DNA from 4 places in the Dermacoccus sp. CCH2-D9 genome. Region 4 is predicted to be linked to each of the others. Evidence: riboswitches for the same ligand, from Rfam matches in the RefSeq annotation. Region 4 holds a riboswitch; each other region holds the start of a gene.
What was found. Region 4 has a riboswitch for S-adenosylmethionine ahead of AX669_RS09480 (aminotransferase class V-fold PLP-dependent enzyme). Riboswitches for the same ligand answer to the same signal wherever they lie in the genome.
Positions count from the first base shown of each region.

Region 1: it holds a riboswitch for S-adenosylmethionine, as region 4 does, so the genes downstream of both, AX669_RS12410 (homoserine O-acetyltransferase) here and AX669_RS09480 (aminotransferase class V-fold PLP-dependent enzyme) in region 4, are expected to answer to the same signal.
Region 2: it holds a riboswitch for S-adenosylmethionine, as region 4 does, so the genes downstream of both, AX669_RS07595 (bifunctional o-acetylhomoserine/o-acetylserine sulfhydrylase) here and AX669_RS09480 (aminotransferase class V-fold PLP-dependent enzyme) in region 4, are expected to answer to the same signal.
Region 3: it holds a riboswitch for S-adenosylmethionine, as region 4 does, so the genes downstream of both, AX669_RS01380 (MetQ/NlpA family ABC transporter substrate-binding protein) here and AX669_RS09480 (aminotransferase class V-fold PLP-dependent enzyme) in region 4, are expected to answer to the same signal.

Region 1 covers NZ_LSJT01000147.1:36,996-44,088, forward strand. The annotation lists gene hrpA (ATP-dependent RNA helicase HrpA) at 1-459, shown strand, start outside; gene AX669_RS12390 (HIT family protein) at 480-923, shown strand; gene AX669_RS12395 (PAC2 family protein) at 997-1,926, shown strand; gene AX669_RS12400 (EcsC family protein) at 2,054-2,740, shown strand; gene AX669_RS12405 (hypothetical protein) at 3,012-3,950, shown strand; SAM riboswitch class IV at 4,040-4,148, shown strand; gene AX669_RS12410 (homoserine O-acetyltransferase) at 4,183-5,355, shown strand; gene AX669_RS12415 (universal stress protein) at 5,425-5,787, shown strand; gene AX669_RS12420 (RNA polymerase sigma factor) at 6,082-7,093, shown strand, end outside.
Region 2 covers NZ_LSJT01000092.1:6,533-13,625, reverse strand. The annotation lists gene pgsA (phosphatidylinositol phosphate synthase) at 1-419, opposite strand, end outside; gene AX669_RS07610 (HIT domain-containing protein) at 485-1,060, opposite strand; gene AX669_RS07605 (hypothetical protein) at 1,143-1,532, opposite strand; gene AX669_RS07600 (GNAT family N-acetyltransferase) at 1,529-2,023, opposite strand; SAM riboswitch class IV at 2,147-2,262, shown strand; gene AX669_RS07595 (bifunctional o-acetylhomoserine/o-acetylserine sulfhydrylase) at 2,335-3,648, shown strand; gene thrS (threonine--tRNA ligase) at 3,815-5,812, opposite strand; gene argG (argininosuccinate synthase) at 6,328-7,093, opposite strand, start outside.
Region 3 covers NZ_LSJT01000015.1:950-8,042, reverse strand. The annotation lists gene AX669_RS01390 (methionine ABC transporter permease) at 49-717, opposite strand; gene AX669_RS01385 (methionine ABC transporter ATP-binding protein) at 714-1,787, opposite strand; gene AX669_RS01380 (MetQ/NlpA family ABC transporter substrate-binding protein) at 1,784-2,791, opposite strand; SAM riboswitch class IV at 2,969-3,080, opposite strand; gene AX669_RS01375 (neutral/alkaline non-lysosomal ceramidase C-terminal domain-containing protein) at 3,293-3,676, shown strand; gene msrA (peptide-methionine (S)-S-oxide reductase MsrA) at 3,744-4,391, opposite strand; gene AX669_RS01365 (GNAT family N-acetyltransferase) at 4,545-5,606, shown strand; gene AX669_RS01360 (hypothetical protein) at 5,603-6,397, shown strand; partial or broken gene AX669_RS01355 (glycine--tRNA ligase subunit alpha) at 6,471-7,093, shown strand, end outside.
Region 4 covers NZ_LSJT01000107.1:16,456-23,548, reverse strand. The annotation lists gene dapA (4-hydroxy-tetrahydrodipicolinate synthase) at 1-160, shown strand, start outside; gene AX669_RS09485 (ribonuclease J) at 160-1,839, shown strand; gene AX669_RS09480 (aminotransferase class V-fold PLP-dependent enzyme) at 2,123-3,688, opposite strand; SAM riboswitch class IV at 3,732-3,846, opposite strand; gene AX669_RS09470 (DNA translocase FtsK) at 4,167-7,093, shown strand, end outside.

The DNA of each region.
Region 1 (7,093 bases), on a different contig from region 4:
CTCGAGGCGGCCGAGAAGCTCGCGCCCGTGCTCGAGCACGCCGCCGAGGTGCAGCTCGGGCTGTCACGATTGACGGCGCCCGCGGCGAAGGCGTTGCACGACGACGTCGCCGCTCACCTCGTCGCGCTCATCCATCCCGGTTTCGTCGCCGAGACCGGGTTGGCGCGCCTCGGTCACCTCGATCGCTACGTGCGGGGAATGCTCGAGCGGCTCGACAAGGGCGTCACCGATCTCGTGCGTGACGCCGACCGCGCCGACCTCGTCGCGACCGTCCGACGTGAGTACGACGACATGGTCGCCGGGCTGCGCCCCGAGCGCCGTGGGGACGCCGACGTGCTCGACATCCGCTGGATGATCGAGGAGCTTGCCGTCAGCCAGTTCGCGCAGCGTCTGGGCACCGCTCACCCGGTGTCCGAGAAGCGGATCTACAAGGCGATGGACGCTGCGGAGGCCCGCTGATCGGGCGTAGGTTGGAGGCCATGGCGAGCATCTTCAGCAAGATCATCGACGGCGACATCCCGGCGCACTTCGTCTGGCAGGACGAGGTGTGCGTGGCGTTCCTCGTCATCGACCCCATCACCGACGGGCACACGGTCGTCGTGCCGCGCGGGGAGATCGTCGAATGGACGCAGGCGCCGCCGAGCATCTTCGCGCATCTCACGGGTGTCGCGCAGATCATCGGTCAGGCGCAGCAGCGCGCGTGGCAGGCGCAGCGCGTCGGCCTGCTCGTCGAGGGGTACGAGGTGCCGCACCTGCACCTGCACGTGTGGCCGACGCAGAGCCCGGCCGAGTTCGACCCGCACGCCGTCACGCGCGGCCAGGACCAGCAGATCCTCGCCGAGAATGCCGAGGCGCTGCGGGCGCAGTTGCGCACCGACGGTCATGCCGAGACCGTTCCGGACGCCGCGTCGCCGCAGACCTGAGTGGCCGCGGCGTGGGGGAATCATCCCCGCGCGCGGGGCGTTGAACGGTGAGCACCTGACGAAGGAGTACGACGTGCTTGATCCCACGCAACTGTTCCGCATCGAGACCGACACCCCGCTCGCCGAGCAGAGCGCCTCGACCCTCGTGGTCTCGCTGGGCGGTTTCATCGACGCGGGCAACACGCAGAAGTTGATGACGGCGCACATGCTGGGCACGCTCGAGCACACGGTCGTCGCGTCGTTCGACGTTGACCAGTTGCTCGACTACCGCGGTCGCCGCCCGATGATGACGTTCGATCGCGACCGCTACAGCGAGTACGACGACCCGGCTCTCGTGCTGTACCGCCTCGTCGACGCCGAAGGCACGCCGTTCCTGCTGCTCGCCGGCCCCGAGCCCGACTACCAGTGGGAGCGCGTCAGCGAGGCCGTCCGCATCCTCGCGGCGAACCTCGGCGTCTCGCTCATGGTGAGCGCGCACGGAATCCCGATGGCCGTGCCGCACACGCGCCCGGTCGGTTTCACGCGTTTCGCCTCCGATCAGCGTCTGCTGACGGAGAACGAGCCGCTCTTCGGCAACGTCCAGGTTCCCTCGAGTGCCGAAGGGCTCATGCACATCCGGCTCGCCGAGGCGGGCATGGACACCGCAGGTTTCGCGATCCACGTGCCGCACTACCTCACGCAGGTCGAGTTCGCGGACGCCGCGCTCGCCGCGCTCGAGGCCGTCTGCGGGCTGACGGGGCTGGCGATCCCCGCTCAGGAGCTCGCCGCGATCGCCGGGCTGCATCGCGTCGACATCGCCAAGCAGATCAGCGAGAACGACGAGGTCACCGAGGTCGTCGAGGGCCTCGAGCGGCAGTACGACGCCTTCACCGAGGGTCGTCGTCGACGCTCGCTCCTCGCCGCCGAGATGAACGACCTGCCGAGCGCAGACGAGATCGGCGCCGAGCTGGAGCAGTTCCTGCGCGCCGAGGGAGAGGATCCGGGCACCAAGGGCTCGTTGTGAGCCCGCGAGCGCTTCTCGCCGGCCGTCGGTCTGAGCCGACGGCCACGCGGGCTTCGCAACGCTCGCCTGGCTGCGGCCACCCCTGCGGTGGCTTGCCGGGCCCCCGCCAACTTGGGAGGATCACCTCATGTTCGGATTCGGTCAAGACAAGAAGGCTCCTGCAGCCCCCGAGAAACCGTCGGGCATGCTCGACTCGACGGCCAACACCCTGGCGCAGCACCTCATCTCGGTGGGCATCGGGGGCGTGGCGACGTTCAAGTCGGCCCGCGCCGTCGCCGACGAGGCGATGAAGAAGGCGGGCTCCAAGGAAGCGGCGATGGACGACGTCGTCGCATCACACACGAAGCTCGCGGGCGCGAACGGCTTCCTCACCAACCTCGGCGGTTTCGTCACGCTCCCCGTGGCACTGCCCGCGAACGTCATCGGTTTCTACACCGTCGCGACGCGCATGGTCGCGGCAATCGCCGCCATCAACGGTCACGACGTCGACGACCCAGCCGTGCGCTCGGCGATCCTGCTCGACCTCATCGGTGCGGACGCGACGCAGGTCCTCAAGGGCCTCGGCCCGATGACGGGTGGCGTCGCGACGAACGTCGCCACGCGCAAGCTGCCGCCGGCGGCGCTCGCCGTCGTGAACAAGTCCGTTGCGTTCCGTCTCGGCTCGCAGGTGGGGCGTCGCTTCCTCACGCGCATTCCGCGCCTCATCCCCGTGGCGGGCGGCTTCATCGGTGGCGGCCTCGATGTCGTCCTCATCCGCAAGATCGCCCAGTCGGCGCGTCGCGACTTCGTCGCGCAGATCCCGCCGTCAGCCTGACGTCGCCCTGATTCCACCCCGAACGCCACTCGTCTTCGGCGGGTGGCGTTCGGCGTGTCCGGGCCGGTTCGGCGATGTGTCGTCCGTGCGCATCAACGGGCTTCCGGGCGACGATCTGAGGGCCGCGAACCCCCGCCTGGCCTTGCTCGAACGGCCCACTCACCCACAGGTGTGACGGCTACGGCCCGTTTCGCGGCCCGCAGGATGCCTCGTCCACAGGTTTGTGGCTCGTGGTCAGCGCGCGGGTGGCGTCATGGGTTTCGCTGGGGGCATGAAGACAACAACACGACTCAAGGGCCTCAGCGCCCTGGTGGCAGCCCTTCCCGATCTCGTCGGCTCCGAGGGGGCGGGCGCCGTCATCGTCCTGTTCGAACGTGACGGTGCGCTCGCGGGGGTGCTCGGCTGGGCGGACGATGCGTGCGACGGGGAGACGGCGCACATGCTCGACGTCGTCGCTGAGCGGCGCGCGACGATGGGTGCGCAGGCCGCCATCGCCATCGCCTATCGCTGCGAGCCGGGCCGCGTCGACATCGCGGCCCTCGCGAAACGCATCGAGCGCCGCGTGCCGCTGCACCACGTCCTCGGTGCCAGCGACGAGCACTGGTGGGCCATCGAATGCGAGCTCGGCTGCTGTGACGGCGCGATCCACGAGATCCCGTCCCTGTCAGAGCAGACCCGCGAGCAGCTTCGCGACGTCCGCCGCGGCGGCGAGGCCATGGCCGCCACCGCGCGCCCCGTTCCCAGCGTCGTCGACGTCCGAGCCGCCTGGGCACGGTTGTGCGACGTCCCCGACACCGCGTCGGGCACCCGGCGACGCTCCCGCAGCGCCGACCTGCAGGTGCTCGCCGACGCTGTCGTCGACGGCCCGACGCGCGATGAGATCCTCCTGTGCGTCGCACCCGAACTGTTCCGTCTGCTGAGCCCGGGCACGCCGCTCGGCGAGCCTGGCCCGCTGATGACGAGCGCGTGCCTGCGAACTTGGCTGCCGCTCGTGCCGCGCCACGGCCGCGCCGCGTGGAAGGCCCTCGAGGCCGCCGCGACCTGGCGCGAAGGCGACCTGCGAGGAGCCGGTGCGTGCGCCGCGGCGTCGCTGCGCATCGGACGGACGTCATTGGGGCAACTGCTGCGCGACATCACAGGCACGGGGTTGTCGTACGAGCAGGCCGTCGGTGCGCTCCACACGAAGGCTCGGCAGAGTTCCGTCGCCTGACGAGCGTGCCGGTTGTGGGAGCGCGCCACATCGTGGACGTCGCCGCGCGGGCGATGGAAGCCGCGGGCAGGGCCGCCTACTGTGTCGCAGGTCAAGAGTTTCAGCGACACAAGCCCCGGCTTGCTGAGCGGCAACCCTCCCTCGCGGCGGGGTGCCCCGGGTGACGACAGGGCCGCCCGTGGGCGGCAAGCGCGAGAGGTGGGTTGCGACCCACCTCGGAATCGAGGACGTCATGGTTTCGCACCGTCGCCTCGCCGTGGCCGACTCCGCGGCGCCCCTCACCGACGACGGGTTCAACCCGCACGCACGTGCCGTCCACATCGGCACCCTGACGCTGGAGAACGGCGCCGCCCTGCCCGACGTCGTCATGACGTACGAGTGCTGGGGCGAGCTGAACGACGACGCGAGCAACGCCGTCCTCGTCGAGCACGCCCTGACCGGAGACTCGCACGTCGTCGGGCCGGTCGGCCCCGGGCAGCCGACGGCGGGGTGGTGGCCTGGTCTCATCGGCCCCGGCGCGCCCCTCGACACCGACGAGCTGTTCGTCGTGGCGATCAACGTGCTCGGCGGCTGTCGCGGCAGCACGGGCCCCATGTCGCTCGCACCAGACGGCCGGGTGTGGGGCGGGCGCTTCCCACACGTCAGCGTCAGGGATCAGGCGCGCGCCGAGGCGCGGGTCGCCGACGCTCTCGGCATCGCGCGCTTCCACACTGTCATCGGCGGCTCCTTCGGCGGGATGCGCGCCGCGGAGTGGGTGGCGACCTTCCCGCATCGGGTGCAGCGCGCCCTCGTCGTCGCGAGCTGCGCGGCGGCGGGCGCCGACCAGATCGCGTGGGGGCACACGCAGGTGCGGGCAATCGAAGCTGACCCGGATTTCCGGGGTGGCGGCTACCTCGAGCAGGGCGTCTTCCCGACGTCGGGGCTCGGGCTCGCCCGCCAGATCGCGCACACCTCCTACCGCAGCGCGCACGAGTTGCAGGAGCGGTTCGGGCGCGAGTCGCAGGGAGCGGACCGCACGCTCGACGGCGGCCTGTTCGCCGTCGAGAGCTATCTCGAGCACCACGCCGCGAAACTCGTTGCGCGGTTCGACGCCATGAGTTATGTGCGGCTCACGCAGGCGATGGCGACGCACGACGTCGGCCGCGGCCGCGGCGGCATCGAGCCTGCGCTTCGGGTGTTCGGGGGTGAGCTCGTCGTCGCCGCGGTCGACTCCGATCGGCTGTTCCCGGTCAGTGCCTCCGCCGACATCGTCCGGGCTCACGGGCGCGGACGGCTGCGTCTCATCCACTCGCCGCACGGTCACGACGGTTTCCTCATCGAGGCCGACCAGATCGCGGCGCTCGTGCGCGAGGTCATCGCTCGGCCGCTCACGGCCGAGGCGGGCCGCGTCCATCCCGTGGCGTGACGGCGGGCGCTCGCGGCACCTCGGGTAGCGTGTGAGCCGATCGCCACAGTCGCAGAACAGGGGTTGCGCATGTCCGTCGTCGTCAGTTTCGCTCCGGGCCCGGAGGGTGAGGCCGCGGTGGCCGAGGCCGTGCGTCAGTCGAGTGTGCTGGGGCGCCCGCTCGTACTCGTCTCGACCGTCCCGAGCGACGACGCGCGCGCTGCCGCGCAGGAGAGTGCGGACGCGGTCGGCGGCCGCGTCGTGCAGGTGGAGGAGGGCCAGGACGCGGTCGAGGTGATCCTCGACGAGGTGGCCGAACTCGACCCGGCGCTGCTCGTCATCGGGCTGCGTCGCCGCACGCCCGTCGGCAAGCTGATCCTCGGTTCGAGCGCTCAGCGACTGCTGCTCGACGCGCCGTGCCCCGTCCTCGCGGTCAAGCCCACAGCGCACTGATCTCGCGCTGCTCCCAACCCCGGCCTGACGCGCTTGCGTCAGGTCGGGAACACCCGCGCACGCAGGGGCGTTGAACCCCGTGATTCTGCGGTTCTCGACCCAGAGTTCTATAATGGTGAAAGAAGCGACGCGGGGGATCGAATCAGGCACCACGGTGCCAGGCGAGCTCAGGTGAGTCTCGAGCAACCGGCTCTCGTCGGATCCCGCCCCCGTGGTTCGTCTCTTCCCTCGTACGAAGCGCTCGGCGCGCGATTGCGCCTGCCCGATGCGTTGTGCACTCTCGGAAGGTAGTTGGTGACCTCAGTGTCCGAAACGGCTCAGACCCCCGCGCTTCCCGCGGACATCGACCATCCCGCGGTCATTGCTCTGTTCGAGCAGGGGCGCGCGAGCGGCACGGTCGACAGCGTGGTGCTGAAGACCGCCCTCGAAGAAGCGAAGATCTCCATGGCCAAGCAGAAGGCGGTGCTGAAGGCGCTGGGGGCCGAGGGCATCGAGATCGTGCTCGACGAGGTTCACGCGGCCCAGGCCGTCGCCACGACGACCGGGCGCAAGAGCGCGGCGAAGAAGTCGACTGCCAAGAAGACCGCGACGAAGACCGCTGCCGCGAAGAAGACCACCGCGGCCAAGACGACGACCGCGAAGAAGGCTGCCGTCAAGAAGACGGCGGCGAAGAAGGCCGTAGAGGCGGAGACCGACGTCGAGCTCGACGAGATCGTCACCGCCGACGAGGCGAGTGAGGCCCCCGCGAAGAAGGCGGCCGCCAAGAAGACCACCGCCAAGAAGGCGACGGCGAAGAAGGCCACCGCGGCCAAGTCGACGACCGCGAAGAAGACCACCGCCAAGAAGTCGGCCGCTGACGAGCCGGACGAGGTCGTCGCCGAGGACGTCGAGATCGACGACGTCGTCGTGACGGACGTCGAGGCAGGCGCCGAGGAGGTCGACGAGGCGAAGAAGCCCGCCGGCGAGGCCGAAGACGAGAAGGGCGGCTTCGTCCTGCGTCCGGGTGACGAGGATGACGCGCCGGCCCAGCAGGTCGTGACGGCGGGTGCGACGGCCGACCCGGTCAAGGACTACCTCAAGCAGATCGGCAAGGTCGCCCTGCTCAACGCCGAGCAGGAGGTCGAGCTCGCGAAGCGCATCGAGGCCGGCCTGTTCGCCGAGCAGAAGCTCGAGTCGGGCGTCAAGATGGACATGAAGCTCAAGCGCGAGCTGTGGTGGATCGCCTCGGACGGCAAGAACGCGAAGAACCACCTCCTCGAGGCCAACCTGCGTCTCGTCGTGTCGCTGGCCAAGCGTTACACGGGTC
Region 2 (7,093 bases), on a different contig from region 4:
CCGAGACCCTCGGCCCGGGCCTTGGCGTAGGAGACGACCGAGCCGAGCACGAGGCACGCGAGCGCGAGGCACGCCATGAGGAAGTTGTCGCCCTTGCCCGCGTAGTACAGGACGAGGCCGCCGAAGATCGCGGCGTCACCGACGCGGTCGAGCGTCGAGTCGAGGTAGGCACCCCACGTCGACGAGCGGCCCGACAGGCGCGCCATGTTGCCGTCGAGCATGTCCGAGAAGACGAAGACGGTGATGAACAACGTGCCGACGAGGAAGTCGCCGCGCGGATAGAACCACAGTGCACCGAACGCGACACCGACGGTGCCCACGATCGTCACGACGTCGGGGCTGATGCCGAGACGCAGCAGGAGCTGGGCGATGGGCCGGAAGATGGCGGAGAAAAACGCGCGCGCGTACTTGTTGAGCATGGTGGTTCAACTGTAGCGGTTCGATATACCCGTTCGAGGCAGCGCACTGCCCGTGGTGCCCGGTGTCAGTCGTTCGGCCAGTTCGCGACGATGCGCTGACGGCTGTCCTCGAGCAGCACCGGCAGCGCCTTGGTGCGCCCGATGATCGGCATGAAGTTCATGTCGCCACCCCAGCGCGGCACGATGTGCTGATGCAGGTGCGCGGCGACGCCGGCACCTGCGACGTCACCCTGGTTCATCCCGAGGTTGAACCCGCCCGGGTTCGACGCGGCCTTGAGGGCACGCACCCCGGCCTTCGTCAGCTTCGTGAACTCCTCGGTCTCGTCGTCGGTGAGGTCGATGTACGAGGCGACGTGACGGTACGGGCACACGAGCAGGTGGCCCGGGTTGTACGGGAACAGGTTCATCACGACGAAACAGTGCTCACCACGGTGGACGATGAGGCCGTCGGCGTCGGTCTTCGTAGGCGACGCGCAGAACGGGCAGTCGTGGCCGGCGTCCTTTGTCGGACGCTCGCCCTCGATGTACGCCATGCGGTGCGGCGTCCACAGCCGCCCGAACCCGTCGGCCTCGCCCGCGAAGGCGCCGGCTTGCTCGATGAGGATGTCGTCCTGCGAATCAGTGTTGAACTCGTCGACCATGGCCCGATCCTAGAGCCCCGCCTGCCTCGACGCAGCGGCCGCGGGTGGGCTCGCGCGCACCATGCACCCCGGGTGAGCGGTCTCAGACCGCCGCGATCTCGCGCAGACGCGCCGGGACAATGGTTCGGTCGGCTTCCCCCGCGTGCGCGACGTCGCCGACACGGCCCGCCAACGTCCGCGCGACCTCGGCCGCGTCGCCGTCACCGACGACGGCGACGATGCTCGCCAGCCCGGCGAGGCCCGTGACGGCGTCCTCGAGGTCGAGCCAGTCGTCGTCATCGAGGCCGGCCGCCGCCCCCGGCCATGCGACCGAGGCGGCCATGACGCCGTCACGAGCCCACTGCTCGACAGCGTCGCGCGCGAGGGCGCCGTCAGCACCGAGGTGCAGGACGACGGCGTTCGCGACCGGTTTGGACGGGCAGGCGATGCAGCGCTCGCGCTGATCGAGCGCCCAGATGACGTCGTCGCTCATGACGCACGCTCCGCATCGCGGCGGGCGTCGAGGCCGAACGGCGCCACACGCTGCATGTGACGTTCGTCCGGCGGGCCGAAGCCGGCCCGTTCGTACAGCCTGCGGGCACGCGGACGGGCGTTGAGCATCATTCGCGCGACGTCGTGCGCGTCGGCCCAGGCGTCGACGATCCGCAGCATCCGCTCGGCCAGGCCCTGGCCGCGCGCCGACGGCGTGACGAAGACGACCGCGATGTAGAGCGACGGCTGCGCCGGCCGAGCCAGCGCCGGGGGCCGGTGCACGAGCGACGTCTGCACCATGCCGAGAGCCGTCCCGTCAGCACTCGAGGCGAGCCACGTCGGCAGATCGTCGTAGTGCGCGAGCCAGTGATCGGCATACTCGGTGATGAAGCCGGAGCGGTTGCTCTCCCCCGCCTCGAGGTCCATCTGCAGACGCAGCGCCGCGCAGGCGAACGCGTCTTCGCGGCGCGCGCGGACGATCGTCGGTGTCATGGCAACAGTCAAGCACGGCATGAGGGTCGTCGCCCGTAGGCGCGTCGCGTCAGCACGGGGCCGCGACCGGAATGTGAGACAGCATTCCCGCCTGATGACACCACCCGGCCTAGAGTGGCCGCAGGTCACGAGCGTCAGCGTCAAACCCCGGTTTGCTGGCCGGCAACCCTCCCACCGCGGCGGGGTGCTCCGGGTGACGACCTGGCCCGGCGCCGAGCGCGTCCGGGCAAGCGCGGAGGGATTCCCCTTCGGGCACCACACGTACGGTGCGCCGCCCGTGCGTCCACGCACTCCTCAAGAGGGACATCATCATGAGCTCCGAGAACTGGGCCTTCGAGACCAAGCAGATCCACGTCGGCCAGAACGTCGACGGCGACACCGGCGCCCGGGCGCTGCCGATCTACCAGACGACGTCGTTCGTCTTCGACTCCGCCGAGACCGCGGCCAACCGCTTCGGCCTGTCGGATCTCGGCCCCATCTACACGCGCATCGGCAACCCGACGGCGCAGGCGGTCGAAGACCGCATCGCCGCGCTGGAGGGCGGCGTCGGCGCGTTGCTGCTCGCGTCGGGTCAGGCGGCGACGACGTTCGCCATCCTCAACGTCGCTCAGGCCGGCGACCACATCGTCGCCTCGTCCGCGCTGTACGGCGGCACGTACAACCTGCTGAAGTACACGCTCAAGCGACTCGGCGTCGAGACGACGTTCATCGACAACATCAACGATCTCGACGAGTGGCGCGGCGCCATCCGCGACAACACGAAGCTGCTGTTCGGCGAGACGCTGAGCAACCCCGACCAGAAGGTGCTCGACGTGCGCGGCCTCGCCGACATCGCCCATGACGCCGGGGTGCCGCTGTTCGTCGACAACACCGTCGCGACGCCGTACCTGCTGCGCCCGATCGAGCATGGCGCGGACGTCGTCATCCACTCCGCGACGAAGTACCTCGGGGGGCACGGGACGTCGATCGCCGGCGTGCTCGTCGACGCCGGCACGTTCGACTACGCCGCCGACCCGGCGAAGTTCCCGCAGTTCAACGAGCCGTCGGAGAGCTACCACGGTCTCGCGTTCGCCCGCGACCTCGGCGTCGGATCGCCGCTCGGCGCGAACCTCGCCTTCATCCTCAAGGCGCGCGTCGAACTGCTGCGCGACCTCGGCGCGGCCGTCTCCCCGTTCAACGCGTTCCTCATCGCGCAAGGCCTCGAGACGTTGTCGCTGCGTGTGGAGCGACACGTGGAGAACGCGAAGAAGGTCGTCGAGTTCCTGAAGTCGCAGCCGCAGGTCGAGACGTTGTTCTACGCCTCCGACCCGTCGAGCCCCTACAAGGAACTCGCCGACCGCTACCTGCCCGCCGGCTCCGGCGCCGTGCTGTCGTTCGAGATCGCCGGTGGCGTCGAGGCGGGCAAGAAGTTCGTCGACGCCCTCGAACTGCACTCGCACGTCGCGAACATCGGTGACGTCCGTTCCCTCGCCATCCATCCTGCGTCGACGACGCACTCCCAGGGCAGCGACGAGGACCGCCGCGGCGCCGGCGTGACGCCCGGCCTCGTGCGGTTGAGCGTCGGCATCGAGAACTCCGCCGACATCATCGCCGACCTCGAGAAGGGCTTCGCCGCAGCGAAATGACCATGCGCTGAGGTGGGTCCCCGCGACGGGTGACGCAGCCGGGTTTCGTACCCCGAGCGTGGTCATCCGGCCGTGTCGAACGCCGGCCCTCGGGTGCACATGCCAACACACGAGCGCGCCCCCGAACCGCGAGGTTCGGGGGCGCGCGTCGTCGTCGCGGCAGGAGTCAGCCGGCCGTCGGGTCAGTGTTCTGACGTTCGGTGATGACGCGGGTGATCTCGGCGATCGCGTCGGCCACCGGCACGCCGTTCTTCTGCGACCCGTCGCGGAAACGGAACGAGACGGCGCCGTTGTCGCGGTCCTCTTCACCGGCGATCAGGATGAACGGCGCCTTCGACTTGGACGCGTTGCGGATCTTCTTCGGGAAGCGGTCGTCGCTCATGTCGACCTCGACACGCACGCCGGCTTCGCGCAGCTTGATCGCGACGTCCTGCAGGTAGTCGTAGTACTCCTCCGCGACGGGCACAGCGAGCACCTGAACCGGCGCGAGCCACGCCGGGAACGCGCCCGCGTAGTGCTCGACGAGCACGCCGAGGAAGCGTTCGATCGAGCCGAACTTCGCCGAGTGGATCATGACGGGCTGCTGGCGCGAACCGTCCGCCGCCTGGTACTCGAGGCCGAAACGAGCGGGCTGGTTGAAGTCGTACTGGATCGTCGACATCTGCCAGGTACGGCCGATGGCGTCGCGCGCCTGCACGGAGATCTTCGGGCCGTAGAACGCGGCACCGCCCGGGTCCGGCACGAGCTCGAGGCCGGACTCGAGCGCGACGTCCGACAGCACCTTCGTCGCGATGTCCCACTGTTCGTCGGTGCCGATGAACTTGTCCTTCTTGTCCCCGTCGACGTCGCGCGTCGAGAGCTCGAGGTAGAAGTCGTTCATGCCGAAGTCGCGCAGTAGGCCGAGGATGAAGTCGAGCAGGTGCTTGATCTCTCCCGGCGCCTGTTCGGGCGTGACGTAGCTGTGCGAGTCGTCCTGGGTGATCATGCGCACGCGCGTCAGACCGGAGAGCACGCCCGACTTCTCGTCGCGGTACACCGTGCCGAACTCGAAGAAGCGCAGCGGCAGCTCACGGTAGGAGCGCCCACGCGAACGGAAGATCTCGTTGTGCATCGGGCAGTTCATCGCCTTGAGGCGGTAGTTCTGCCCGTCGACGTCGAGGGGCGGGAACATCCCGTCCGCGTAGTACGGCAGGTGACCCGAGGTGTAGAAGAGGTCTTCCTTCGCGATGTGCGGCGTGCCGACGTAGGAGAAGCCCTCCTCGATGTGACGGCGGCGGACGTAGTCCTCCATCTCACGCTTGATGATGCCGCCCTTGGGGTGGAACACCGGCAGGCCGGGGCCGATGTTCTCGGGGAAGCTGAACAGGTCGAGCTCGGCGCCGAGCTTGCGGTGGTCGCGCTTCTCGGCCTCGGCGAGGCGCTCGAGGTAGGCCTTCAGCTCGTCCTTCGTCGGCCACGCAGTGCCGTAGATGCGCTGCAGCTGCGGGTTCTTCTCGCTGCCGCGCCAGTACGCGGCGGCCGAACGCATGAGCTTGAACGCGTTGCCGAGCACCTTCGTCGACGGCACGTGCGGGCCGCGGCACAGGTCGCCCCAGGCGACGGTGCCGTCGCGGCGGACGTTGTCGTAGATCGTCAGCTCACCGCCACCGACCTCGGCCTCCGCGCCCTCGGCCGCATTCGCAGCGTTGCCCTTGAGGCCGATGAGCTCGCACTTGTAGGGCTCGTGCGCCAGTTCTTCGAGGCCCTCGGCGTCGGTGATGACGCGGCGGTTGAACGTCTGGCCCTCGTTGACGATCCTCTGCATCGCCTTCTCGAGCTTCTTGAGGTCGTCGGGCGTGAACGCCTCGGCGACGTCGAAGTCGTAGTAGAAACCGTCGGTGACGGGCGGTCCGATGCCGAGCTTCGCGCTCGGGTTGATCTGCTGCACCGCCTGCGCGAGCACGTGGGCCGCGGAGTGACGCAGGACGGCGAGGCCCTCGGGGTCCTGCGCGGTGACGGGCTCGACGGACGCGCCATCCGGGATCTCGCGGAACAGGTCGCGCAGTTCACCGTCGATGCGCATGACGAGGACGGCCTTGTCGCCGCCGAACAGGTCCGTGCCCGTCGTGCCCTGCTCGACCTCGCGTGGTTCGCCGTTGACGGTCAGGGTGATGTTCTCGGACACGGCTGTGCTCCTTGTTCGTGACGTGCAGACTCGGCCGCACACGTACGAATGGCACGGCCCGTGCCGCCAAGGCTACCGGGTGCCCCCCACCACCCCACGCCGAGCCGCCGGCACCACCCAGGCGTGACGTTGGTCGCCCGCGGTGATGCGAGGCGGCTGTTGCTGAGGATCTCCTACGAATGTGGACGTAGATCGCCGATGTGGACGAAAATCGCAGGTGGGTCAGGGGCCCGTACTCATCTGCGATTTGCGTCCACATTCGCGATTCCTCTACACCTCGGCGAGCGGCGTCCACACTCGCGAGGTTCGGCCGCCACTACCAACCTGGGTGACGGTCGTCGACGGCGCCGTGTCCAGCCGACGACCACATTGCCGTCCGGACGCGACGAGGCCGCCCACCATCCAGTGGGCGGCCTCCTCGATCGCGCCGAGCGTGCAACCTTCCTCGACCGATGCCGAGGTCTTGGTCGATCAGCGCCGATGTCCTGGTCGATCGGCGCCGACGTCTCGGGAGGTCAGTCGGTGCCGAACTCCATCGCCGCTTCGTCGAGTGCGAGAGCGTCGGCGTCGACGTTCGGGTTCGACGCGATCTGCTGCGCGCCACCGGGCTCGAGCTGGCCGACGAGGTCGGTCTGCGCCTTGCCCAGCCCGCCGCGTGCGGCGTAGAACTCGAGCTTGCCACGCGTGTCGGCGATGTCGAGGTTGCGCATCGTCAGCTGCCCGATGCGGTCGACGGGGCCGAATGCGGCGTTCTCGGTGCGCTCCATGGACAGCTTGTCGGGGTGGTAGGAGAAGTTGTCGCCCTGGGTGTCGACGATCGAGTAATCCTCGCCGCGACGAAGGCGCAGCGTCACCTCACCCGTGACGGCGGACGCCACCCAACGCCGCAGACCCTCGCGGATCATGAGCGACTGCGGGTCGAACCAGCGTCCTTCGTACAGCAGCCGCCCGAGGCGCCGTCCGTCGTTGTGGTACGCGGCGATGGTGTCCTCGTTGTGGACGGCGTTGAGCAGCCGTTCGTAGGCGATGAACAGCAGCGCCATGCCGGGCGCCTCGTAGATGCCGCGCGACTTGGCCTCGATGATGCGGTTCTCGATCTGGTCGCTCATGCCGAGCCCGTGGCGTCCGCCGACGGCGTTGGCCTCCTGGAACAGGGCGACGACGTCGCCGCCGAAGTCGTCACCGTTGATCGCGACGGGCAGCCCCGATTCGAAGCGGATGACGACGTCCTCGGTGTCGATCTTCACCGCGTCGTCCCAGTACGCGACACCCATGATCGGC
Region 3 (7,093 bases), on a different contig from region 4:
TGGTCACGGCCCTTCGTCATGCTCGCGCCGAGCGGCGCGAAGGGTGTGTCAGTGACGCAGCGCCTTGCGGGCCAGAGCGTTGCCGATGAACTGGGCGATCTGAACGAAGACGATGATGACGACGACGGCGGCCCACGTCACGGCCCAGTCGTAGCGGCGGTAACCGTAGGACAGGGCGAAGTCACCGATGCCGCCGCCGCCCATGGCGCCGACGACGGCCGTCATGTCGATGACCGCGACGAGCGCGAACGTGTAGCCGAGGATCAGCGGCGCCAGCGCCTCGGGGATGAGCACGGTGCGAATGATGCGCCACGGACTCGCCCCCATCGCCTGCGCCGCCTCGATGACGCCGGGGTCGACGCTCACGAGGTTCTGCTCGACGATGCGGCTGATGCCGAAGGTCGAGGCGATCGTCAGCGGGAAGATCATCGACTTCGCACCGATCGTCGAGCCCGTGACGGCGAGCGTCAACGGCCCGAGAGCGGCGGCGAAGATGATGAACGGGATCGGTCGGATGATGTTGACGAGGACGTTGAGCACCGTGTGCAGAACTCGGTTCTCGAGGATGCCGCCGCGTCGTGTGGTGTTGAGCAGCACGCCGAGGGCGAGGCCGAGCAGGCCGCCCATGATGATCGTCGCGCCGACCATGAGCAGCGTCTCGCCCACCGCGGTGACGATCGTGGGGCGCAGCGCCTCCCAATCGGTTGCGGGCATCATGCGGCGACCTCCTCGACGTCGGCGGCGAGACGCAGTTCGTCGAGCACGGTGGTGACGGCGCCGTCGTCGCCGCGCAGGGCGAGCGTCAACGTCGTCAGGGTGTCGTCCTTGAGCGGTGTGAGGCCGCCGTGCACGATCTCCGGTTCGACGCCGTGTGCGGACATGCGGGCCAGGACACGGCCGAACTCGCGCGGGTCGTGAACCGTCAGCGTCGCGAGGTGCCCGTCGTGGGCAGCGCGCAGCCGGGCGCTCTCGCGTGCGTCGGGCACGTTCCGCAGGGTGGCGTCGACGAGGCGGCGCGTCGCGTCCGCCTTCGGCGCGCCGAGGACGTCGACGGTGCGCCCGGACTCGACGATGCGGCCGGCCTCGAGGACGACGACGTCGTCGGCGAGTTCGCGCACGACGTCCATCTCGTGGGTGATGACGACGATCGTCACGCCGAGCTCGTCGTTGACGCGGCGCAGCAGCGCGAGGACGTCCTTCGTCGTGTCGGGGTCGAGCGCGGACGTGGACTCGTCGGCGAGCAGGATCTCCGGGTTCGTCGCGAGCGCACGGGCGATGCCGACGCGCTGCTTCTGCCCGCCGGAGAGCTCGTCGGGGTAGGCCCACGCCTTCTCGGTGAGCCCGACGAAGCTGAGCAGCTCGGTGATGCGCGCCTCCTGGCGCGCCTTGTCCCAGTCGGCGACCTCGAGGGGGTAGGCGACGTTGGCGTACACCGTGCGCGAGCGGATGAGGTTGAACTGCTGGAACACCATGCCGATGCGACCGCGCAGCTCGCGCACCTGCTTCGCGGACAGCGACGCGAGGTCGACGCCGTCGATCTCGACGTGGCCGCGCGTCGGCGTCTCCAGGCCGTTGATGAGACGTACGAGGGTGCTCTTACCTGCGCCGGAGAAACCGATGACGGCGACGATGCGTCCGCGCTCCACCTGCGTCGTGATGCCGTCGAGAGCCGTCACCCGGCTCTTGCCGCGGGTGAACGTCTTGCCGACGTCGTGGAAGGCGACGGCGGGCGGGGTGGCACTCGCCGGCGCGGCGGCCTTCGTCAGTGTGGGGGAGGGGCCCGTCACTTCGATCCCTTCGCCTTGATCTGGGCCTCGAGGTTCGCGAGGATGCCCTGCACCTCGGAGGCGGAGTTGTTCACGAGGACGCTCGTGCCCTTCGTGCGCTCCTCGATGAGCTTCTCGACGCTCGGGTCGTGGTAGGCCTTGACGAACTTGGCGTAGTCGGCGTTGTCCTTGTCCGCGGCGCGCGCGACGACGACGTTGATGTACGGCTTCGACGAGGCCGCATGCGGGTCGTCCTTGAACAGGGCCTTGCTCGGGTCGAGCTTCGCGTCCGCGGCGAAGTTGTTGTTGACGATCGCGCCGTCGACGGACGGCAGCGCGGCCGCGGTCTGCTCGGCGTTGACCGCTGTGACGGTGACCTTCGAGGCGCCGGCGTCGATGTCGGCCGGGGTCGACAGCGAGGTGCCACCACCCTTGAGCTTCAGCAGTCCGGCGCTCTGCAGCAGCAGCAAGGCGCGCGCCTGGTTCGTCGGATCGTTGGGGATGGCGATCTTGCCGCCCTGGGGGAACTGGCCGACGCTCGTGTGCTTCTTCGAGTACAGCGCCAGCGGGACGATGTACGTCGCCCCGATGGGCGTGAGGTTCTGCTTCGCCTTGGTGTTGTAGTCGGCGAGGAATTGCAGGTGCTGGAACTGGTTGAGGTCGACCTGGCCCTCGGAGAGCGCGGGGTTGGCCTGGGTGTAATCAGAGAAGTTGACCGGTTCGATGTCGAGACCGTACTTGTCCTTGCCCACCTTGACGAGCTGGTTCCAGTACGGGTCCGACGCCTCCGTCGTGCCCACCTTGAGGTGGGTCAGCTTGTCGTCACTGCTCCCGCCGAGCACCTTGGCCCCGATGCCGGCGGCCAGCGCGACGACGAGGACGCCTGCGCCGATCGCAACGTACTTGCCGGTGTCGTTCTTCGGTTTCGGGGGCAGGGCGGTCGCGCCGTTCTCGGCGCTCGTGGCGTCATGCGTGGACGAGGTGGGCGTCGAGGTCTCGTCGGCGGGGGTGTGCTTGTCGGTCATGATCTCTCCTGGTGAGGCGGCAAGGATGCGAATGCGCGGGGCTGGCGCGGGTGCGCGGAGTCAGCGTGAAGGCGGGGCGCCGGGGTGGGGCGCGGTGCGCGGTGTCGTGCGGGGCATGCCTTTCGGGGCCTGGGCAGCGCAACGGAAGGCTCACGAGGATGCCGTCACGTTGGGTGCCGAGCGTGCTTGCCGCGTGGTCGACGCGGCCGGGTCATCACCTGGAGCACCCCGCCACGCGTGTGAGGGTTGCCGTCCGACCAGCCAGGGCTTTGCATCGGATCTCTTGACCAGCAGCGAGATTAGAGCCGCGCACGACAAAGCGTCAAGTTGTGGCACTGGAGATGAGACGTGGGCGAAGATTGTGACGTGCGACACGCGGCGTGGCTGATGCGGCGTCTTTCGCCGTCGAGGCTCGGGTGAGTGATTTCTTCACACAGCTTGGACGATCGTCTAGGTGGGTGATGAGTGTGACGTCGGCCACGCGCCGAGGGCCCCGGCGTCGTGTTCGACGACGCCCCACCCGGGCAGCACTTCGGTGACGTCCTGACTCAGCCGGACGCCACACGCTCGGCTGGTTCGAGCGTGCGGGCGGTCTTCCGCGGCGGCCACCCGAAGAATGACTTCCGCACGATGGGCACGTTCGTCAAGGTGCAGCGTCAGGTCGGCTCGTCGTGGGTCGACGTCCTCGACGACCACGACTGGGACACCTCGTACGTCTGGTCGCGCGAGGGCGTCTCGTACTCGCGATGCACCATGGAGCGGCGCATACGTCGCGGCACGCCCGCGAGCACGTATCGCCTCGTGCAGCAGGGCAGCTGGAAGAACGGCTGGAACGGCAAGGTCAGTGCCCATACCGGAACGAGCCGGGCCTTCCAGGTGCGCTGAGACGGCCGGTGCGCCGCGGTGGCCGGTTGATCGGCCGCCGGCTCAGCGGCCGCCGTGCATGTCGTCGTCAGCGTGGCGGGAGGACATCCGTCTGCGCGGGCAGGTCGGCGACGCCGACGGGGCACGTGACGCCCTTGAAGCCGTGGTTGCAGTAGCCGCCGGGGTGCTTGGACAGGTACTGCTGGTGGTACAGCTCCGCCGGCCAGAAGGGGCCCGCCTCGTCGGCCGGGCGCATCTCGGTCGTGATGGCGCCGCGGCCCGCGTCGTCGAGTGCCTCCTGGAAGAGCGCGGACGTCTCGCGGGCAGCGCGCTCCTGCTGCGGCGTCGTCCAGTAGATCGCCGAGCGGTATTGCGTGCCGACGTCGTTGCCCTGCCGGTTCGCGGTCGTCGGGTCGTGGTTCTCCCAGAACGCCTTGAGAAGCTCGCGTTCGGACACGCGCGACGGGTCGTAGGCCACCATGACCGTCTCGGTGTGGCCCGTGCCGCCGCCACAGACATCTTCGTACGTCGGCTCGGTGGCGTGGCCGCCCATGTACCCGACGGCCGTGGTGACGACGCCCGGAATCTTCCAGAAGATGCGTTCGGCGCCCCAGAAGCAGCCCATCGCGACGTACAGGGTCGCCGAGCCGTCGGGCAGTTCGGAGAACATCGGCACGTCGAGGACGTCGTGCAGGTCGCTCGCCTCGGGCGTTCGGGTGTGCTTTCGAGTGAACATGAGGTGCCTTTCCTCGGGTTCCGAGACAACACCGCCGGCGGTCGAGGCATTCCGGCCCGACCCTCCGCCGGCATGAACGGGTTGTCGCACGATCCAGGCGGACGCGCCGAAAAACCGGTTGCGTACGCAGCTGGTGCTGAGTGCAATGTCGCCATGCGCATTCGTCAGATCGGCCCGTCCGACCCGCTGTTCGACGCCTGGGCGCAGGTGTTCATGACGGTGGGCCACGAGCAGTGGGGCAAGCACACGATCGCCTACCCCGCCGACGAGCTGCGCGCCATGTGGGGCAAGGAATCCGAGACGCGTCATGCGTTCGTCGCCGTCGAGGGGGAAGCCTCGTGCGACGACGACGCCGTTGGGGGAGCAGCCGACATACAGGATGATGGCGTGGACACAGCAGCTGGCGTCGTCGGTGCCGCCGAGCTCGTCCTGCCGCGCCGCGACAACACCCACCTCGCGTTTCTCCACCTCGACGTGCCGGCTCCCGCGCGACGACGGGGTGTCGGCTCGGCGCTGCTCTCAGCCGCGGAGGAGATCATGCAGGACGAGGGACGTACGACGGTCCTCGTCGAGACGCAGACGCCCGTCGGCCAGCCTGACGCCGCAGGCGCCTTCCTCGCTGCCCGCGGGTTCGCCCAGGCCCAGACGTGCGTGCGCAACGCTCAGCGTCTGCCGGTCAGCGACGCCGTCGCCGCACAGATGCGTGCCGCCCTCGCGTTCGACGACGAGTATGTCGTCGAGACGGCCGTCGACGACCTCCCGTCGCAGTGGCTCGAGGAGCGGGCCCGTCTCGGAGCGATGATGTCGACCGACACCCCGCTCGGTGACGTTGCGATCGAACCGGAGACGTGGGATGCCGCGCGGGTGCGCGAGCTGTTCGACACCGCACGCGCTCAGGGCCGACGCGTCGTCGAGGCCGTGGCGTGGCACCGACCGACCGGGCAGATGGCCGCGTTCACGCACGTCAGCGTTCCCGCGGAGACGCCTTGGATCGCCTACCAGGACGACACCCTCGTCGAGGCCGCGCACCGTGGGCACCGGCTCGGCTACCGGGTCAAGGCTGCGGTGTCGCTGCTGCTGCCGCAGGTCGCGCCGGGCGTCGAGGTGCAGCGCACCTGGAACGACGAGACGAACACCCACGTGCTGCGGATCAACTCCGAGCTCGGCTACGAACGCGAGGGCACGATGATCGAATGGCAGAAGAGGCTTGCATGAGCCCGTCCGAGGCGCCCGTACGCGAGGTGCTCGGCATCGAGGTGACGCACGAGCAGCTGCTCCAGTGGCGCGCGTGGACGATGCCGGTCGAGCAGCCGTTCGTCGTGCCCCGCAGCGTCGCGCACGACCTCGGCCTGCGCGACGAGCCCGAGCGGGTGACGTTCGAGCTCAAGGACACGTTCCTGCTGTACGGCGTGGACGACCAAGCCATCTGCTGGCTCGATCGCGCGGCGGCGCGCGCCTTGCCGGCGTCTCTGAGGCGAGCGCAACCCACGCGTCACCTCTGGCGTAGCGGTGACGACGCGTCGGCCATCGCGCGCGACCTCGAGCGCGTCGTGGCATACGTCGTCGAGGGGCGGCGCGCGAGTCGTCATCGCGAGATCACCCAGCGGGCCTGGGCCGATATCGACGCCGTGCTGCCAGGCGCCCGTGAGATCGCGGGGACGTTCCCGCGCGCCAGCGGGCCCAACTGCTTCGGTGCCGTTCTCACCGCGGCCGGCGTGGACGGCGCACGTGAGGAGTGGATGCAGCGCGAGCCGATCGAGGCGTGGCTGCGAGAGCGGACGCGGTTGCTGCCGCGTCATGACACCGACGGCGGCCTTGGTGTCGTCCATGTCTGGCGCAACCCTGACGGCCTGATCGACCACGCGGCCGTCAGCCTGGGTGGTGGCTACGCGCTCCACAAGCCGTCGTGCGGATGGATGTCGCCGACCAAGGTGCTGACGACGCGGGAACTCATGGCGAGCGCCCGCGTTCCCGGGCGGCGCGTGCGCCGTCATCGTCTGCTGTGACGTCGTGATCGGGACGAATGGGCGGGGCGCGTGCGCACTCGGTAACCTGGGGCGCGTGACCGACGTGCTGACGATGCAAGATGCCCTGTTGACGCTGCAGAAGTACTGGACCGACCGCGGATGCATGGTCGTGCAGCCCTACAACACCGAGGTCGGTGCGGGGACGATGAACCCCAACACCGTCATGCGCGTGCTCGGGCCCGAGCCGTGGCACGTCGCGTACGTCGAGCCCTCCGTGCGCCCGGATGACAGCCGCTACGGCGAGAACCCGAACCGGCTGCAGACGCACACGCAGTTCCAGGTCATCCTCAAGCCCGACCCGGGCAACCCGCAGGAGCTCTACCTCGGCTCGCTCGAGGCGCTCGGCATCGACCTCGACGCGCACGACGTGCGCTTCGTCGAGGACAACTGGCAGCAGCCCGCCATCGGCGCGTGGGGCCTGGGTTGGGAGGTCTGGCTCGACGGCATGGAGGTCACGCAGTTCACATACTTCCAGCAGGTCGTCGGGCAGAACCTCGAGCCTGTCGCCGTCGAGCTGACGTACGGCATGGAGCGCATCCTCATGGCGCTTCAGGGCGTCACGCACTTCAAGGACATGGCGTACGCCGAGGGCATCAGCTACGGCGAGGTGTTCGCGCAGAACGAGTACGAGATGTCGCGCTACTACCTCGACGACGCCGACGTCGACGCGGCCCG
Region 4 (7,093 bases):
CGCGCTGATGAACACCTCCCAGGGCGCCATCATGGTGAAGGCCGCCCTCAAGGAGCAGGGCGTCATCAACTCCGACGCCATCCGCCTGCCGCTGCTGCCCGCGGACGAGGCGATGTACGCCGTCCTGCGTGACGGCCTGACGAAGGCGGGGCTGCTGTGATGAAGAGTCCGCTCGAACTCGGCCCGCCGCCCGCGCTGGCGAAGAACGGTGCGCGCATCATCGCGCTCGGCGGTCTCGGCGAGGTCGGCCGCAACATGACGGTCGTCGAGTACGGCGGACGCCTGCTCATCATCGACTGTGGTGTCCTCTTCCCCGAGGATCACCCGGGCGTCGATCTCATCCTGCCCGACTTCGACTACCTCAAGGATCGCCTCGACGACATCGAGGCCATCGTTTTGACGCACGGTCACGAGGACCACATCGGCGCGGTGCCGTACCTGTTGCGCATGAAGAACGACATCCCGCTCATCGGCTCGACGCTGACGCTCGCGCTCATCGAGGCGAAGCTCAAGGAGCACCGCATCCGCCCGTACACGATGGCGGTGAAGGAGGGCCAGCGCGAGAAGATCGGCCCGTTCGACTGCGAGTTCGTCGCCGTCAACCACTCGATCCCCGACGCGCTCGCCGTCTTCGTCCGAACCCCCGCAGGCAACCTGCTGTGCACCGGCGACTTCAAGATGGACCAGCTTCCGCTCGACGGCCGCATCACCGACCTGCGCGCGTTCGCGCGGCTCGGTGAGGAGGGCGTCGACCTGTTCCTCACCGACTCGACGAACGCCGAGGTGCCCGGCTTCACGACGCCGGAGAAGGACATCACGCCCGCGATCGAGCGCGTCTTCGAGAAGGCGGAGCGACGCATCATCGTCGCCTGCTTCTCCTCGCACGTGCACCGCGTGCAGCAGGTGCTCGACGCCGCCGAGGCCCACGGGCGCAAGGTCGCGATGGTCGGGCGCTCGATGGTGCGCAACATGACGATCGCCGCCGACCTCGGCTACCTCAAGGTGCCCGACAACGTGCTCGTCGACATCAAGAAGCTCGAGCAGATGCCCGAGGACAAGCAGGTGCTTATCTGCACCGGCTCGCAGGGTGAGCCGATGGCGGCGCTGGCGCGCATGGCGAACCGCGACCACCGTATCGACGTGGGGGAGGGCGACACCATCCTCATGGCGAGCTCGCTCATCCCGGGCAACGAGAACGCCGTCTACGGCCTCATCAACGGCCTCATGCGTCTCGGCGCCAATGTCGTGCACAAGGGCAACGCGATGGTGCACGTCTCGGGCCACGCCTCCGCCGGCGAGCTGCTGTACTGCTACAACGTCGTCAAGCCGAAGAACGTCATGCCGATCCACGGCGAGTGGCGTCACCTCGTCGCCAACGGCAAGCTCGCCGCCGCGACGGGTGTGCCGAGCGACCAGGTGCTGCTCGCCGAGAACGGCGTCGTCGTCGACCTCGTCAACGGCAAGGCTGCCATCACGGGCGCGGTGCCGGTCGGGTACGTCTACGTCGACGGTTCGCTCGTCGGTACGACCGACGAGGACATGCTCAAGGACCGCCGCATCCTGCGTGACGAGGGCTTCGTCACCGTCATCGTCGTGCGCGACGCGAAGACGGGCGCGATCCTCGCCGGCCCGGACATCCGCACGCGCGGCTTCGCCGAGGGCGACGAGGTGTTCGACCGCGTCCGGCCGAAGATCGAGCAGGCGCTGCTCGAGGCACGCAACAAGGGTGTCAAGGACAGCCACCAACTGCAGCAGGTCATCCGGCGCGCCGTGGGCGGTTTCGTCGGCGGCAAGCTGCGCCGCCGACCGATGATCATCCCGGTGGTCATCGACGCCTGACGCTTCGGGGGTATGTCAGGGGGTCGTGTGAGGCGGCTGAGATCGCCTCTGGCTGCCATCTCGGATGAATGAAGGGTGCGACGCGTGTGACGCGTCGCACCCTTCGTCCGTTGGGGTGCAACTGGATTCGAAATGGACGTCGAGGTTTGTTATTGAGCGTGGTCAAAAAAACTCGCATGAGCGCGCGAGCGGGCCCTTCGACAGGAGCCACCGCGTCGGCATCCCGTATCTGACGAAATGCGGCGGTGAGCCCCTCGCTGGGGCCCACCGCCGCTCGTTCTCCTCACCAGGGGCGGGGCTCTGAGAGGTCTCGTCGGTCGGTGACGGGGCTCCACCCGAGGCCCGGGGTGTGGGTGTAGTCGAAGGTGGGCCCATGGGTGACGAGAGCACGCACGGCGTCGACGAGGCGTCGTGCGTGCTCTGTCGTCGTGGCGAGACCGATCGAGGCGCGCACTGCCGTCGCGCCCTCGCCGAGGCGCGCGTCGCAGAGCAGGTGAGCGCAGAATCGCCCGTCGCGCACAGCGATGCCGTGCTCGTCTGCGAGCACCTGAGCGACGAGCGTCGGGTCGTATCCGGCGACGGTGAACGTCGTGACGCCGACGTTGTCGCTCGCATTCCGCCTTGGCGCGCCATCGTCGAGGTGAGCGTCCGCGGCATTCTGCTCGTCGAAGAGTTCGACGATCCTCACGCCGTCGATCGAGGCGAGACCGTCGCGGACGATGGCGTGGATCTTCTCCTCGCGCGCCTCGGCTTCGCCGCGCTGCGCGGACAGCGTCGAGGCTGCGGCCGCGAGCGCGATGGCCCCGACCGCGTTCGGGGTGCCGCCCTCGTGGCGTGCGGGCGCGGGCGCCCAGGCGACGTCGCCGGCGCCTGACGCATCTTCGCTGACGCGGTGGCTCGCGCCGCCGGCGCGGAAGTACGGAGGGGCGGTGTCGAGCCAGTCGCGGCGCCCGACGAGGGCTCCTGAACCGTACGGCGCGTAGGCCTTGTGGCCGGACAGAGCGACGTAGTCGATGCCCCAGGCGTCGATGTCGACGCGGCGGTGCGGGGCGAGCTGCGCGGCGTCGAGAGCCGTCCGCGCCTCATGCCGGCGGGCGACGGCGGCGAGGCGCTCGATGGGCCACACCTCGCCCGTCACGTTGCAGGCGCCGGTGATGAGGACCAACACGGGAGCATCGTTGTGGGCGCGGAATTCCGCCAGAGCGACGTCGAGGTAGCCCTCAGCCTCGGCGTGAGAGTGAGGGATCGGCAGCCGCGTCGTCCGCTCGTCCGCCCACGGCAGCAGCGCCGCGTGGTGCATCGAGCGGAACACGAAGACCTGCGTCTGTTGCGGCAGACAGTGAGCCAACAGGTTGAGCGCGTCCGAGGTGTTGCGCGTGAAGACGGTGACGTCGTCCTCGCGCGCGCCGACGAACGCGGCGACCTCCTGCCGAGCCTCCTCGTACCACCGGGTCGTCAGCTGCGACGCCCGTCCCGCACCGCGATGCACCGAACCGTACGTGCGCAGGGTCGTGTCGACGGCCCGCGCGGCGGCCTGCAGCGCGGGAGCCGTCGCGCCGTGGTCGAAGTTCGCGTGCTCGACGACGCGCCCGTCGAGCGTCGCGACGCCGAGATCGGCGCCGATCGTGGCCAGGGCGGCATTGGCCTGCTGCGGCGCGTCCGCGCGATGATAGGTAGCCGTGGGCGTCTCGCGACGGGACCCGCCGGGGTGCGCGGGCTGGGTGTGGTGACGCTCGGGGTCCGCGACGGGAGTCCCGGGGGTTACGGCGTGAGCGGGGCGGGTCGTGTGGCTCGCAGCGTGGCGGCGCGCGTCGGAGTCAAGGATCGAGAGAATGGCAGAACGGGGCATCGAGGCTCCTCGAATCAGGGGCCTCGCCGTCGCCAGATGGCTCGGCCCGCGCTTGCCGACACCGGTGCTGGTGGCGGCCAGGTCGTCACCCGGAGCACCCCACCGCGGTGGAGGGTTGCCGTCCAGCAAGCCGGGGCTGTGCGCTGGAACTCATGACCTACGTGAACGCTCGCACCCGGCCCTCCGCCGCGTCCACCGACGTGCGGCCAGAGGTTCGCATCGTGAGATCACCTGTGGGATCGCGGATGGCGAGCGCCGCGCGCAAGAGTCGGCGTCTCGCGGTGGGGATGCCCGTGGTCCCCCGGGCAGCTGGCGGCGCCTCCGACACGGGTCAGGGCGCTGTCGGATGCGAGCGCGTCAACGCGCCAGCGCGTCGGGACGCGGATTCGAAGGTGTCGAGCCGACCCGCCGTCACCATTGGACCCGTGTCACGGCGTGGGTCCGCGAAAACGGCCGGAACCCCCACTAGCCTTGCGGGGTGGCGACCCGAAACAGACCAGCGAACGACAGCGTCCTCGTCGCGAAGAAGGCCTCTTCGCAGCCGCGCGCCAAGAGCTCGCGCCCGGCCGGCGCATCTGCGGCCTCGACGACGCGCGCCCGCACGACCCCGCCGAAGTCGAGCGCACCACGTTCGGGCGGCACGACGAAGAATGCACCCGCGCGCAAGACCGGCTCGTCGCGAGGGGCTGCTGAAGCGCGTCCCTCCGCGTCCGGTCGCGCTGCTCGTGGCGCGTGGATGGGTGTTTCGCACGTCGCCGGCGGCACCGTCCGCCGCGTCGGCGCCGCCGCTTCTGACCTCGAACCCGAACACCGTCGCGACGGGCTCGGTTTCGCCCTCCTCGCCCTCGGCATCGTCGTGGCTGCGCGGGAGTGGTGGGGGCTGCCCGGCATGTTCGGGGACGTCGTCCACGCCGTCGCGGCCGGCACGTTCGGCGTCATCGCCTACGTTCTGCCCGTCGTCCTCATCGGCATGGCCATCCACATGTTCCGCCACCCGCGGGGGCACCAGCCGACCAACCGCATGACGATCGGACTGACGATCCTCGCGCTCGGCTCGACGGGGATCGCCCACCTCGTCGGCGGGCGTCCGTCGACAGGGGTTTCGACCGCGGTGCGCGGCGCAGGCGGCATCCTCGGCGTCATCACGGGAGGGCCGCTGTCTGCCGCGCTCACGGTGTGGGGCGCGGGCATCATCCTCGCGCTCGTGTCGTTCTTCGGTTTCCTCGTGCTGACGCGCACGCCCGTCAATCGCATCCCGCAGCGCATCCGCGAGGTCGAGGCGCAGATCTTCGGCCACCCCCTCGATGAACGCGACGACGAGGGCGAGCTGCTTCAGCGTGACGCCGTCGCCGACGACCTGCACGGCGCCGACATCGGCAACCGCGCGCGGGGCGGCTCGCGTCGCGGCGCGGGTGACGACGCCCGGCGCGGCGATGAGCCCTACGAGCAGGCCGCCGAGGTCGTCGGCAAGGGACCGCGCGGCAAGGGCCGTGGCACATCACGCAACCCGCTCAACCGCCGTCGCGGTGAGCAGCAGATCTACGACATCGACACGATCGACGGCGCCCCGGCGGGCGTCGATCAGACGCGAGAGATGCCCGACGGCGGCTCTGACGACGAGCGCGCCGGCGACGCGAGCGCCGCTGCGCTCGCGCGAGCCCGGGCATCGCGCTCCGGAGCGTCGCCGGCAGGTGGGGCAGCGCGCCGCTCCGCACCCATGGATTCCGTCGACGATGCCGTCGTCGACCAGGCCTCCGCACGTGCGGCGCAGGCGTCGCGCCCGGCGTCGGCACAGCGGCCGGGGGAGTCGCCGAAGGCCGCGGCGGCCCGTCAGGATGCCGGTGCCACGCGCGTCGAGCAGGCTGCCCCGGCCGCAGCCGTCCCTCAACGTCAGGTGGAGGCTCAGCCCACCGAACAGCTTCCACCCCGTGTCGAGCAGCTCGCAATGGGCGGCGACGTCACGTACACGCTGCCCGATTCGAACGTCCTCGAACAGGGGACCCCGCCCAAGGAGCGCTCCGCCGCGAACGACCGCGTCGTCGACGCGCTGACCGAGGTACTCGAGCAGTTCGGCATCGACGCCGTCGTCAGCGGGTTCACGCGCGGCCCGACGGTGACGCGCTACGAGGTCGAACTCGGCCCTGGCGTCAAGGTCGACCGTGTGACGGGGTTGAGCAAGAACATCTCGTACGCCGTCGCGAGCGCCGACGTGCGCATCCTATCGCCGATCCCCGGCAAGAAGGCCATCGGTATCGAGATCCCGAACGCCGACAAGGAACTCGTCAGCCTCGGCGACGTGCTGCGCAGCCAGGCGGCGCGGAACAACACGCACCCGATGGTCATGGGTGTCGGAAAGGACGTCGAGGGCGGCTACGTCGTCGCGAACCTCGCGAAGATGCCGCACATGCTCGTCGCGGGTGCGACGGGCGCCGGTAAGTCGAGCTTCGTCAACTCGATGATCACGTCGCTGCTCATGCGGGCCACGCCCGAAGAGGTGCGCATGGTGCTCGTCGACCCCAAGCGCGTCGAACTGACGGCGTATGAGGGCATCCCGCACCTCATCACGCCGATCATCACGAACCCGAAGAAGGCCGCCGAGGCACTCGAGTGGGTCGTGCGCGAGATGGACGCACGCTACGACGACCTGGCCGCGTTCGGCTACAAGCACATCGATGAGTTCAACAAGGCGGTGCGCGCGGGCAAGGTGCAGCTGCCGCCCGACAGCAAGCGCAAGCTCGCGCCGTACCCCTACCTGCTCGTCGTCGTCGACGAGCTCGCCGACCTCATGCTCGTCGCGCCGCGCGACGTCGAGGCGTCGATCCAGCGCATCACGCAGCTCGCGCGTGCCGCGGGCATTCACCTCATCCTCGCGACGCAGCGCCCGTCCGTCGACGTCGTCACCGGCATCATCAAGGCCAACGTGCCGTCGCGCCTGGCGTTCGCGACGTCGTCGCTCGCCGACAGCCGCGTCGTGCTCGACCAGCCCGGTGCCGAGAAGCTGCTCGGCCAGGGTGACGCGCTGTTCCTGCCGATGGGTGCGAGCAAGCCGATGCGCGTGCAGGGCGCATGGGTCAACGAATCCGAGATCCACGCCGTCGTCGCGCACGTCAAGAGCCAGCTCGCGCCGAACTACCGCGAGGACGTCGCGCAGGTCGCGCCGAAGAAGGAGATCGACGACGACATCGGCGACGACCTCGACGTGCTGTTGCAGGCCGCCGAACTCGTCGTCACGACACAGTTCGGATCGACCTCGATGCTGCAGCGCAAGCTGCGCGTCGGCTTCGCCAAGGCCGGTCGCCTCATGGACCTGCTCGAATCGCGCGCCATCGTCGGGCCGTCGGAGGGCTCGAAGGCACGTGACGTGCTCGTCAAGCCCGACGACCTGCCGCAGACGCTCGCGTTGCT